Regions from separate parts of the Herbaspirillum sp. WTB6 genome, predicted to be linked through region 2. Evidence: predicted binding sites of a transcription regulator. Region 2 holds the regulator's gene; each other region holds the start of a gene.
The links. Region 2 encodes LexA, which represses DNA repair genes until DNA is damaged. Its sites were predicted from a motif close to ACTGTATNNNNATACAGT; they were not measured.

Region 1 (3,273 bases), 1.6 Mb from region 2:
GCAACAACACGCAGCGCGCCACCGCCAGTTGCCGCGCCACCAGCCAGCCGCACAGTTGCAGCAGCAGACGGCGCGCCGCGAACAGCAGCGCTTCCGCATGTTCGATGCGATCCGGCAATTCGAGCCGGACCGAAAACGCCGGCGGCGCTGCCACCCATTCGAACAGTTCGGCGGCATCGCCGTAGGCCCGGTCCAGTGTTGCCAGCACGGCCGGGCCGCAGCGTCTTTGCAGTCCGGCGCGCGGCAGCCGGCGCAGGTCGGCCAGGGTGCGGCAGCCGATGCCGCGCAGCCAGTCGGCATGCGGGCGCGCGGCGGGCAGTATGGCTAGCGGCAAGGCATCCAGCCGGCGCGCCAGGCTGGTCGGCTGCACGGTGCGGCGCCGCCTGCCGCCCTGGCGCGCCAGCAGCCAGGCGCCCTGCGCGGTCGGCGCCATGCCGATCCGTGCGGTGAATCCGAGCGCCGCCAGGCTGGCGCCGACCTGCCGGTACAGCGCGCGGCGGCCGCCGAACGCCGACAGGCTGGCGCCGACGTCGAGCAGCAAGGAGCTCTCTTCGGCCAGCGCCACTTCCGGCGTATAGCGCAGCATGGCCAGCGCCGCTTCGTGCAGCGCCGCCTGCTCGCGCCGTACATCGCGTTCATGCAGCACGGCCTGCGGACACAGGCTCAGCACGCCGCCACGCCGCATGCCCGGACGCACGCCAACCGCCGCTGCCGGCGCACTGGCCGCCACCACCCGCGCCTGCTCGACGACCACATGCGAGCCCGGCTCACACCAGCGCGGGCGCAGACTTTCCAGCGACAACAAGGGCAGGTGTACACCGATCCACAGGCGCATCATGGTTCCGGGTCCTGGCAAGGGCGCGCGCCGCCGGCGCTGCGGCCAGCGGCACAAAGAGTTCGCCGTCGTGCGGCGGCCCGCGGCGTTTCACCAGCGCGATGCGGATGCCGCCAGGCGCCGCGCGCAAGGCGAGCCGTAGCGGCGCCGGCGATGCATCCTGCGCTTGCGCCAGCGGCCGCATCATCCACAGCGTGGTGTCGCAGGCCTGCGCCGCCAAGTGCAGCCGGCGCAACGCTTCCGGCCGGATCTGCGATTGCCAGAACAGCAGCGCGCCGCAACTGCCGTTGCGCAATATCTGCTCGGCGCTCCACAGCGCATCGGCGCTGCGCGCGGTCTTGACCCACAGCAGGCGTTCATGCGGCAAGCCCCAGGCCAACCACGCGGCTGCCTGCGGCGCATACGGCGGCTGCAGCAGCGCGATCCGGTGCTGGCGCACGAGCACGGCCAAGGCTGGGCGCAGCAACTGCATTTCGCCGATGCCGGGCTGCGGCAACAGCAGCTCGATCAGCGCCGAACGCGGCCAGCCACCACCCGGCAATTCGCGGTCGAGCGCGGCGGCGCCGGACGGCGTCACCGCCGAGCGGGGCGCCGCCATCTGGCTGGCGCGCCACAAGGCGTGTGGCATGCGGGCAACCACCGCATCGGCAGCGGCTATACTGCAACGGCTGGAGGGGAGGGCGGACATCGGTGAATTCGGAGTTGTTGGCAGTCCGGAAAGTCCCGATGAACTTGCCATCAGGCAATTAATGAGTCTGTAAAATAACTGTATATATGTACAGTATAAGGGTGGCCCCGAATTAGTCAAACCCCGATTCGTCCGTTTGCTTCAACAGTCTTATCCGCTCGTTATCTTTTGAATTCCGCTTTGCATGCCAGTACGTCTCACTTCGGCCGGATTGCTGATCGGGCCTAATCCGGCCGATCTGTTCGAATACCCGGCGCATATCGACCGCGCCAGCCTGGACGCGCTGCCGCGGCACGCCGGCGTCTACATCTTTCGCGATGAAAACGACGCGCCGCTGTATATCGGCAAGAGCGTCAATCTGCGCAGCCGCGTGCTGTCCCACCTGCGCACGCCGGAAGAAGCGCGGATGCTGAAGCACAGCCGCCGCGTCGAATTTTTCCGCACCGCCGGCGAGATCGGCGCGCTGCTGCTGGAGTCGCGCCTGATCAAGGAACTGCAACCGGTGCACAACAAGAAGCTGCGCCGCACGCGCGACATGTGCACGCTGCGCCTGACTGGTGAGGCCGGTTCCGCGCCGGAAATCGTGCATGCGCGCGAGCTGGATTTTTCACGCACCGCAGGCTTGTACGGTCTGTTTGCGACGCGCCGCGCGGCGCTGGAAAAACTGCGCGAACTGGTCGATTTGCATCAGCTATGCTCGGCCCTGGTCGGGCTGGAAAAGCTCGCGCCCGGGCGCCCCTGTTTCGCGCGGCAACTGGCGCGTTGCCACGGCGCCTGCGTCGGCGCCGAATCGGCCGCGGCGCATGCCGGCCGCTTGCGCGGTGCGCTGGAGACGCTGCGCGTGATCGTCTGGCCGTACCCGGGAGCGGTCGGCATCGTCGAACAATCGGCAAACTGGAAGCAGACCCACGTGGTCGACCACTGGTTCTATCTCGGCTCGATCGACGGCGCCGGTGGCGCCGGCAAGCTGAAGCGGCCGGCGCGGCGCGTCTTCGATGCCGACAGCTACAAAATCCTGGTGAAGCCGATCATCGAGCGCAGCCTGCACATCATTCCAATCGCCCTTTGACATATCCACCCGGCTTGGCGCCGGCAAATTCTGCGACAATTCCTCCGACCATGACCATCCCCGCCAATACCGTGGCGCCCTGCACCGCACCGCAGCCGAACCCGCCGCTGTTCCACATTGCGTTCTATCAGTTCGTCGCACTGCCCGATCCGGACGCGGTGGCGGCGCGCCTGCGCGAACTCACGTGCGAGCTGCTCGGCAGCATCCTGGTGGCGGAAGAGGGCATCAATGGCGTGCTGGCCGGCAGCGCGGCGGCGCTGGATGAGTTCCAGCAAGCCTTGCTCGACGATTCGCTGTTCGAAAACCGCTTCGCCAGCATCACTTTCAAGCGCAGCGGTTGCAAGAGCGTGCCGTTTCGCCGCATCAAGGTGCACCGCAAATCTGAAATCGTCGCGCTCGGCGTCGGCCCATCTCCCGGCAACACCGCCGGCGCCGGCATCGACGTCAGCCCGGCCGACTGGCGCCGCCTGATCGCCGAACCCGATGTGGTGCTGATCGACAACCGCAACAGCTTCGAATACCGCCTCGGCCGCTTCAAGTCGGCGCTCGACCCGCAGGTGGCCAACTTCCGCGACTTCCCAGCCTATGTCGCGGCCCAAGCGCCGGCCTGGAAAGAGCAAGGCAAGCGCGTCGCCATGTATTGCACCGGCGGCATCCGCTGCGAAAAAACCAGCGCCGCCC
Region 2 (3,273 bases):
TGCGGATCTGCGCCTTTTCGACTGCGAAGCCCTGCTTGCTGAGCGCCTCGGCAATATCGAAGTTGGTAACGGAACCGAACAGCCGGCCGTCGACCCCCGACTTCTGCGAAATCTGGACCGTCATGCCGGCCAGTTTTTCGCCCTGCGCCTGCGCGGCGGCCAGTTTTTCGGCGGCGGCTTTTTCCAGCTCGGCGCGCTTGACTTCGAATTCGGCCATGGCGCTGGTGGTGGCGCGCCGTGCCATGCGTTGCGGGATCAGGAAGTTACGGGCGTAGCCGTCCTTGACGCGGACCACATCACCCAGATTGCCGAGATTGACGACTTTTTCCAACAGAATGACTTGCATGTTTTTCTCCTATTCTTCAGCCGTCGATTAGGCGTTGTGCAGATCGGTGTACGGCAACAGCGCCAGGAAGCGCGCGCGCTTGATCGCGGTATCGACCTGGCGCTGATAATGCGCCTTGGTGCCGGTCAGACGAGCCGGCATGATCTTGCCGTTTTCCTGAACAAAATCCTTCAGGGTGTCGACGTCCTTGTAATCCACCTGTTCCACTTTGGCGGCGGTGAAGCGGCAGAATTTCTTGCGTTTGAACAGCGGGTTCTGCTGTTGACGCTTGTGCTTGAGTTTGTTCTTGTCGAATTTTTTACCGAATGCCATTTTTGGCTCCTTGTTTGTTTCCATCGTGTCGATGACAGCGTGGCGCTACGCTCAACTCTGTCCTGCGATGGATGAAAAATCGATTATGTGAAAAACGAGGCTCTTGCCGTTACGACTCTTGCGTGCCACGAAACCGGTGAACCGAAAACTCCGGCCCAGTTCGGCCTGGCTGAATCGTCCTGAAATTTCGCCGACTGCAATGGCAGCAATTTCAAACTCGACCAGCCGTGGAATTCCTGCTTCAAGCTGTTGCGAACTGTGCAGCAACCGGCCCGATACGATCGGAATTCCTGCCGGCGTGTAGCGCAGAATTTCACGCTCGCCGACCGTCGCCACCAACTCAAACTGATTCACGCTCCCGCGGCACGGCAAAAATTACGCTGCCGGCGCTTCGCTGCGATGGCTCTTGGCGGCGTCTTCCTTCTGCACCGCCTTCATCATCGGCGACGGCGCCGTTTCGGCCTTCTTCATCTTCACGGTCAGATGGCGCAAGATGGCGTCGTTGAACTTGAAGCTGGTTTCAATTTCGGTCAGCGTTTCGGCATCGCACTCGATATTCAGGCAGACGTAATGCGCCTTGGCGAGTTTCTGGATCATGTAGGCCATCTGGCGCCGGCCCCAGTCTTCGACCCGATGGATCTGGCCGCCGCGCGCGGTGACGACGCCCTTGTAGCGCTCGATCATCGCGGGCACCTGCTCGCTTTGGTCCGGATGGACAATAAATACTATTTCATAATGACGCATGGAATCTCCTTTTGGACGGATCAATAAATCGCCCACCCCGGCGTCAAGACGGGTGTGGGAAGAGGAAAACCGGAAATGATACGCTGAAAAGCGAAAACACTCAATGCGCTCAACTGCTTATCGCGCTGACCGCTGCCCTGCATGCTTGCATTCCTGGAACAACTGTATAAAAATACAGACTGTTCATAATCCCAGCCGCAGCGCCTTGACCTTATGCTCAAACTGACCGCCCGCCAGCAGCAAATCCTCGACCTGATCGGCAGTGCAATCGAAAACACCGGTTTTCCTCCGACTCGCGCCGAAATCGCCGCCGAGCTCGGTTTTCGCTCGGCCAACGCGGCCGAAGAGCATTTGCAGGCGCTGGCGCGCAAAGGCGCGATCGAAATTTCGCCCGGCACCTCGCGCGGCATTCGCCTGCTCGACGGCGAGCGCGGCAACCGGCCGCTGGCGCCGGCGCGCGGCCAGATGATGTTGCCGCACCCGGCGCTGATGCAATTGAGCCTGCCACTGGTGGGCCGGGTCGCCGCCGGTTCGCCGATCCTCGCGCAGGAACACATCGAGGCGACCTATCAGGTCGATCCGGCGCTGTTTTCGGAAAAACCGGATTACCTGTTGAAGGTACGCGGCATGTCGATGCGCGACGCCGGTATCCTGGACGGCGATCTGCTGGCAGTGAAAAAAGCGGACAGCGTCAAGAACGGCCAGATCATCGTTGCCCGCCTGGGTGACGACGTCACCGTCAAGCGCTATCGGAAAACCGGTGCGATGATCGAATTGCTGCCGGAAAATCCGGATTTCGCGGTGATTCGCGTGCTGCCGGAACGCGATGACTTTGCCCTGGAAGGCCTGGCAGTCGGATTGGTGCGCAACTGGCGTTAACCGCAACCGTCGCGTCACTTGAAAATCGGGAGTATGCCAATCTTTGGCTTGATATCGCCCAAATATCAAGCGAATCTGAAAATACAGGCGCCAGTATAAACCCGAGTTTGAAGCCGGCCCGATTCAGTCCGAGCGCTTGCGCAAGATCTGACGGGCGATGCCGCGCAGGATGTTGACCTCCTCGGTTTCCAGTTGAGTGCGGGCAAACAAGCGCTTGAGGCGCGGCATCAGTTTTTTGGGGTTGTCGGCATCGAGGAAATCAATCGCGACCAGCGCCTGTTCCAGATGCGCAAACATGCCTTCGATCTCGAGCACGCCGGCGGCGTCACCGTGGAATCCGACCGGACTGTTTCCCTGCTCGCCGTCCTGCGCCGCGACCCGGCATTCATAGGCTAGCACCTGCACCGCCTGCGCCAGGTTGAGCGACGAGTAATCCGGGTTGGCCGGAATATTGATCAGCACATTGCAATTTTCCACCGCCTGGTTGGGCAGCCCGAAACGCTCGTTGCCGAAAATAAGCGCGGCATTCAGTTCAACCTGCGCCGCCAATTGTCCGGCCAGCGCACGCGGCGCCAGCACCGGCGGCGAAAACTCGCGCAGGCGCGCGCTGACCGCGGCGGCGAAGTTGCAGCCGTTCAAGGCTTCCTCGATGGAACCAACCGTACGCGCCGCTGCCAGAATATCCTGCGCGCCGCTGGCGAAGGCAATCGCCTCTTCATGTTCGATTGCATTCGGCACGCGTGGATTGACCAGCACCAGTTGGGAAAAACCCATCGTCTTCATGGCGCGCGCCGCCGCGCCGATATTGCCGGGGCGACTGGTTTCGACCAGCACGAAGCGCAGGCGGTCAAACACGGGCATGGGGTTTTGCGGCAGGTTCATTTAAAATAGCGGGATTGCGCGGGCCACGCGGAACAGGCGAAAGTGATTTTGCCGCAGCACGTCCGTTGGTCACCGCCTTGCTCATTATTCATCCAGGATACGCACCACTG
Region 3 (3,273 bases), 1.6 Mb from region 2:
CGAGCGCCAGCACGTCGATCTTCAGCAAGCCGAGCGCATCGAGGTCGTCCTTGTCCCATTGCACCACGCTGCGCTTTTCCATGGCGGCGTTTTCGATCGGCACCAGCCGCGACAGCTTGCCGCGCGCGATGACGAAGCCGCCCGGGTGCTGCGACAGATGGCGCGGAAATCCCATCAGCGTCAGCGCCAGCGCGGCCCATTGCTGCGCGAGCGGGGCAGCCGGGTCGATCCCGCATTCGGCGAAGCGCTCGGCCAGGTTGCTCTTGCCGTCCCACCAGTGATGCGACTTGGCCACCTGGTCGACGATCGATAGGTCAACCCCGAGCGCGCGGCCGACGTCGCGCAACACGCTGCGCGGCCGGTAGCTGATGACCACGGCCGTCAATGCCGCGCGCAGCCGGCCGTACTTTTCATAGATGTACTGGATCACTTCCTCGCGCCGCTGGTGCTCGAAATCGACGTCGATGTCGGGCGGCTCGTCGCGTTCGCGCGAGATGAAGCGCTCGAACAGCAGCGTGCCGCGCGAAGGGTCGACTTCAGTGATGCCCAGGCAATAGCAGATGGTGGAATTGGCCGCCGAGCCGCGGCCCTGGCACAGGATGCCGATGCTGCGCGCGTGGCGCACGATGTCGTACACCGTCAGGAAATACGGTTCATAGGATTTCTCGGCAATCAGTTGCAATTCATGTTCGAGCTGCTTGCGTATCGCAGCAGGTATTCCTGAAGGAAAGCGTTGCAGCGCGCCGGCATAGGCTTCCTTGCGCAGATAGCTGGCCGGCGTCTCACCCGGCGGCACCAGTTCTTCCGGATATTCGTAGCGTAATTCGTCGAGCGAGAAGCGACAGCGTTGCGCGATCCGCAGCGTTTCTGCCAGCGCAGCCGGCGGATACAGATTGGCCAGCCGCAGGCGCGAGCGCAGATGCTGTTCGGCATTCGGCGCCAGCTCGAATCCGCATTCCGCGATCGGCTTGCCGAGCCGGATCGCAGCAAGCGTGTCCTGCAGCGGCTTGCGCGAGCGCAGATGCATGCAGACATCGCCGGTGGCGACGAGCGGCAAGCCGGTTTGGTGCGCGGCTTGCTCGACCACGGCGCGATGCTGTTCATCGCCGGCGCGGTGCAAGAGCGTCAGCGCGATCCAGGCGCGTTGGGGGAATACGCGCCGCATCCATTCCGCCTGCGGGCGCAAATGCTCGAGGGCGACACCATGCGCCGGCGTCAGGATCGCCAGGCAATCCGGCATGCCACGCAGATGCGCATGGAGCGCTGCCGGTACCGCCAGATCGTCCGGCGTCAGGCGGTAGGCGCCTTTTTCGACGCGCATGCGCGCCAGCGTGATCAGTTCCGCCAGGTTGCCGTAGCCTTCCCGGCTTTGCGCCAGCAGGATCAGCGAAAACGCCGGACTGCCGTCCGCGTTTTCCAGGCGGAACTGGCTGCCGATCAGCAAGGGCAGTTTCAGCTCTTTGGCTTGCACGTGCGCGCGCACCACGCCGGCGAGTGAACACTCATCGGTGATCGCCAGCGCGCCATAGCCGAGCTGCGCCGCGCGTGCCGCCAGCTCCTCCGGGTGCGAGGCGCCGCGCAGGAAGCTGAAGTTGCTGGCGCATTGCAACTCGGCATAGGCGGGGAGGAAGTGGGGAATTGCCGTAGGCATGGCTGAATGAAAATGCTGTCGAAACAGGGGCGGTGCGCGCTTGGAGGAGCGTTTTCCGCACCCTGCATTCATTTTCATTATACTGTGTTTATATACAGTATTTAGGAGTGCCCAATGTCCGATCTGAAATGGGACGCGGGAGTGGAATCCCGGCTGCTCCAGCCGCCGCCCACAGCCCGCAAGGGGCGCGGCGCGGTGTCGAACCTGCAAGGCCGCTATGAATTGCTGGCGCGCGAAGCGTTCGACGACGGCTGGGGCGCCGATGATGATGGAGCCGAGGCGGCGGGCGCGGCGCCGGCCTGGAGAACCCGGGTCACCGAAGAGGACGCCAAGAGCATCCTCTCCCGCAACGCCTCGCCCGACATCCCGTTCAGCGTTTCGCTCAATCCCTATCGCGGCTGCGAGCACGGCTGTATCTACTGCTTCGCGCGACCCTCGCACAGCTACCTCGGCCTGTCGCCCGGACTCGACTTTGAAAGCCGGATTTTTGCCAAGCGCAACGCGCCGCAACTGCTGCGGCGGGAACTCGCGAAACCCTCCTATGTTCCCGAATCAATTGCGCTCGGCGTCAACACCGACGCCTATCAGCCGTGCGAGCGCGACTTGCGGCTGACGCGGCGCATCCTGGAAGTGCTGCACGAATGCGAGCACCCGGTGGCGCTGATCACCAAGTCCGCGCTGATCGAGCGCGACCTCGATTTGCTGGCGCCGATGGCGGCCAAGCGGCAGGCGGCGGTGGCAATCACCATCACCACGCTGGATGCGCACATCGCGCGCACGCTGGAGCCGCGCGCGGCCGCGCCGATGAGGCGGCTGCGCACGGTGCGCACCCTGAGCGAGGCCGGCGTCCCGGTCGGCGTCAGCATCGCGCCGGTGATCCCGTTCGTCACCGAACCCGACCTCGAACGCGTGCTGGCGGCCGCGGCCGACGCAGGCGCCGTCAATGCCAGCTACATCGTGCTGCGCCTGCCGTGGGAAGTGAGTCCGTTGTTCCAGCAATGGCTGCAGGCGCACTTTCCGGAGCGCGCGCAACGCGTGATGAACCGTATACGCGACATGCGCGGCGGCAAGGACTACGATGCCGGCTTCGGCAGCCGCATGCGCGGCGAAGGCGTATGGGCCGAGCTGATCCGGCAGCGCTTCGAAAAGGCGGCTGCCCGCTTCGGGCTGGGAGCGCGCGCGGAAAGTTTCCGCGGCCTGGATGGGTCGCGCTTTCGCCGGCCTGTGGCCGCAACTGGCGATGACAACGGCATGAACGGGCAGTTGGAATTGTTTTAGGCATCGGATGCGCGGACGGGTATTCGTCTCTCGAAGAGAGTATGCTCGTAGAACAATTGATTTACCGGCGGATAAGGTTGATGATTGACGGAGTATATTGGTAGGGCTGGCCCCCGCCGGTATCTTCGGCCGGCAGCTCAGGCAAACAATCCGTGCAGAAACCAGCACATGTCCTCGCTACTGCGCTGCCGGTAGATCCAGTAGCAGGCCGCCGTCTCGCTTTGGGCGACGAAATAATCACGCATGACCGGCATGCCGTCCCACCAGCCGCATTCGATCCGTTCCGGGCCACGCAGCAGCGTCAGCGGTGTGCCGTAAAACGGCCGCTGCCCGCGCAGCGGCAA

Region 1: a site for LexA is predicted at 1,601-1,618, ahead of imuA (translesion DNA synthesis-associated protein ImuA). Genes of this name have one in related genera too.
Region 3: a site for LexA is predicted at 1,733-1,750, ahead of ACK2VC_RS11600 (PA0069 family radical SAM protein). Genes of this name have one in related genera too.

Annotation. Positions count from the first base shown of each region.
Region 1 covers NZ_CP176522.1:2,477,734-2,481,006, forward strand. Annotated here, with positions in the region: gene ACK2VC_RS11605 (Y-family DNA polymerase) at 1-835, opposite strand, end outside; gene imuA (translesion DNA synthesis-associated protein ImuA) at 768-1,463, opposite strand; gene ACK2VC_RS11615 (GIY-YIG nuclease family protein) at 1,708-2,592, shown strand; gene trhO (oxygen-dependent tRNA uridine(34) hydroxylase TrhO) at 2,643-3,273, shown strand, end outside.
Region 2 covers NZ_CP176522.1:414,086-417,358, forward strand. Annotated here, with positions in the region: gene rplI (50S ribosomal protein L9) at 1-346, opposite strand, end outside; gene rpsR (30S ribosomal protein S18) at 374-658, opposite strand; gene priB (primosomal replication protein N) at 710-1,012, opposite strand; gene rpsF (30S ribosomal protein S6) at 1,034-1,402, opposite strand; gene lexA (transcriptional repressor LexA) at 1,616-2,281, shown strand; gene ACK2VC_RS01965 (RNA methyltransferase) at 2,405-3,163, opposite strand.
Region 3 covers NZ_CP176522.1:2,474,021-2,477,293, forward strand. Annotated here, with positions in the region: gene ACK2VC_RS11595 (error-prone DNA polymerase) at 1-1,651, opposite strand, end outside; gene ACK2VC_RS11600 (PA0069 family radical SAM protein) at 1,766-2,929, shown strand; gene ACK2VC_RS11605 (Y-family DNA polymerase) at 3,067-3,273, opposite strand, start outside.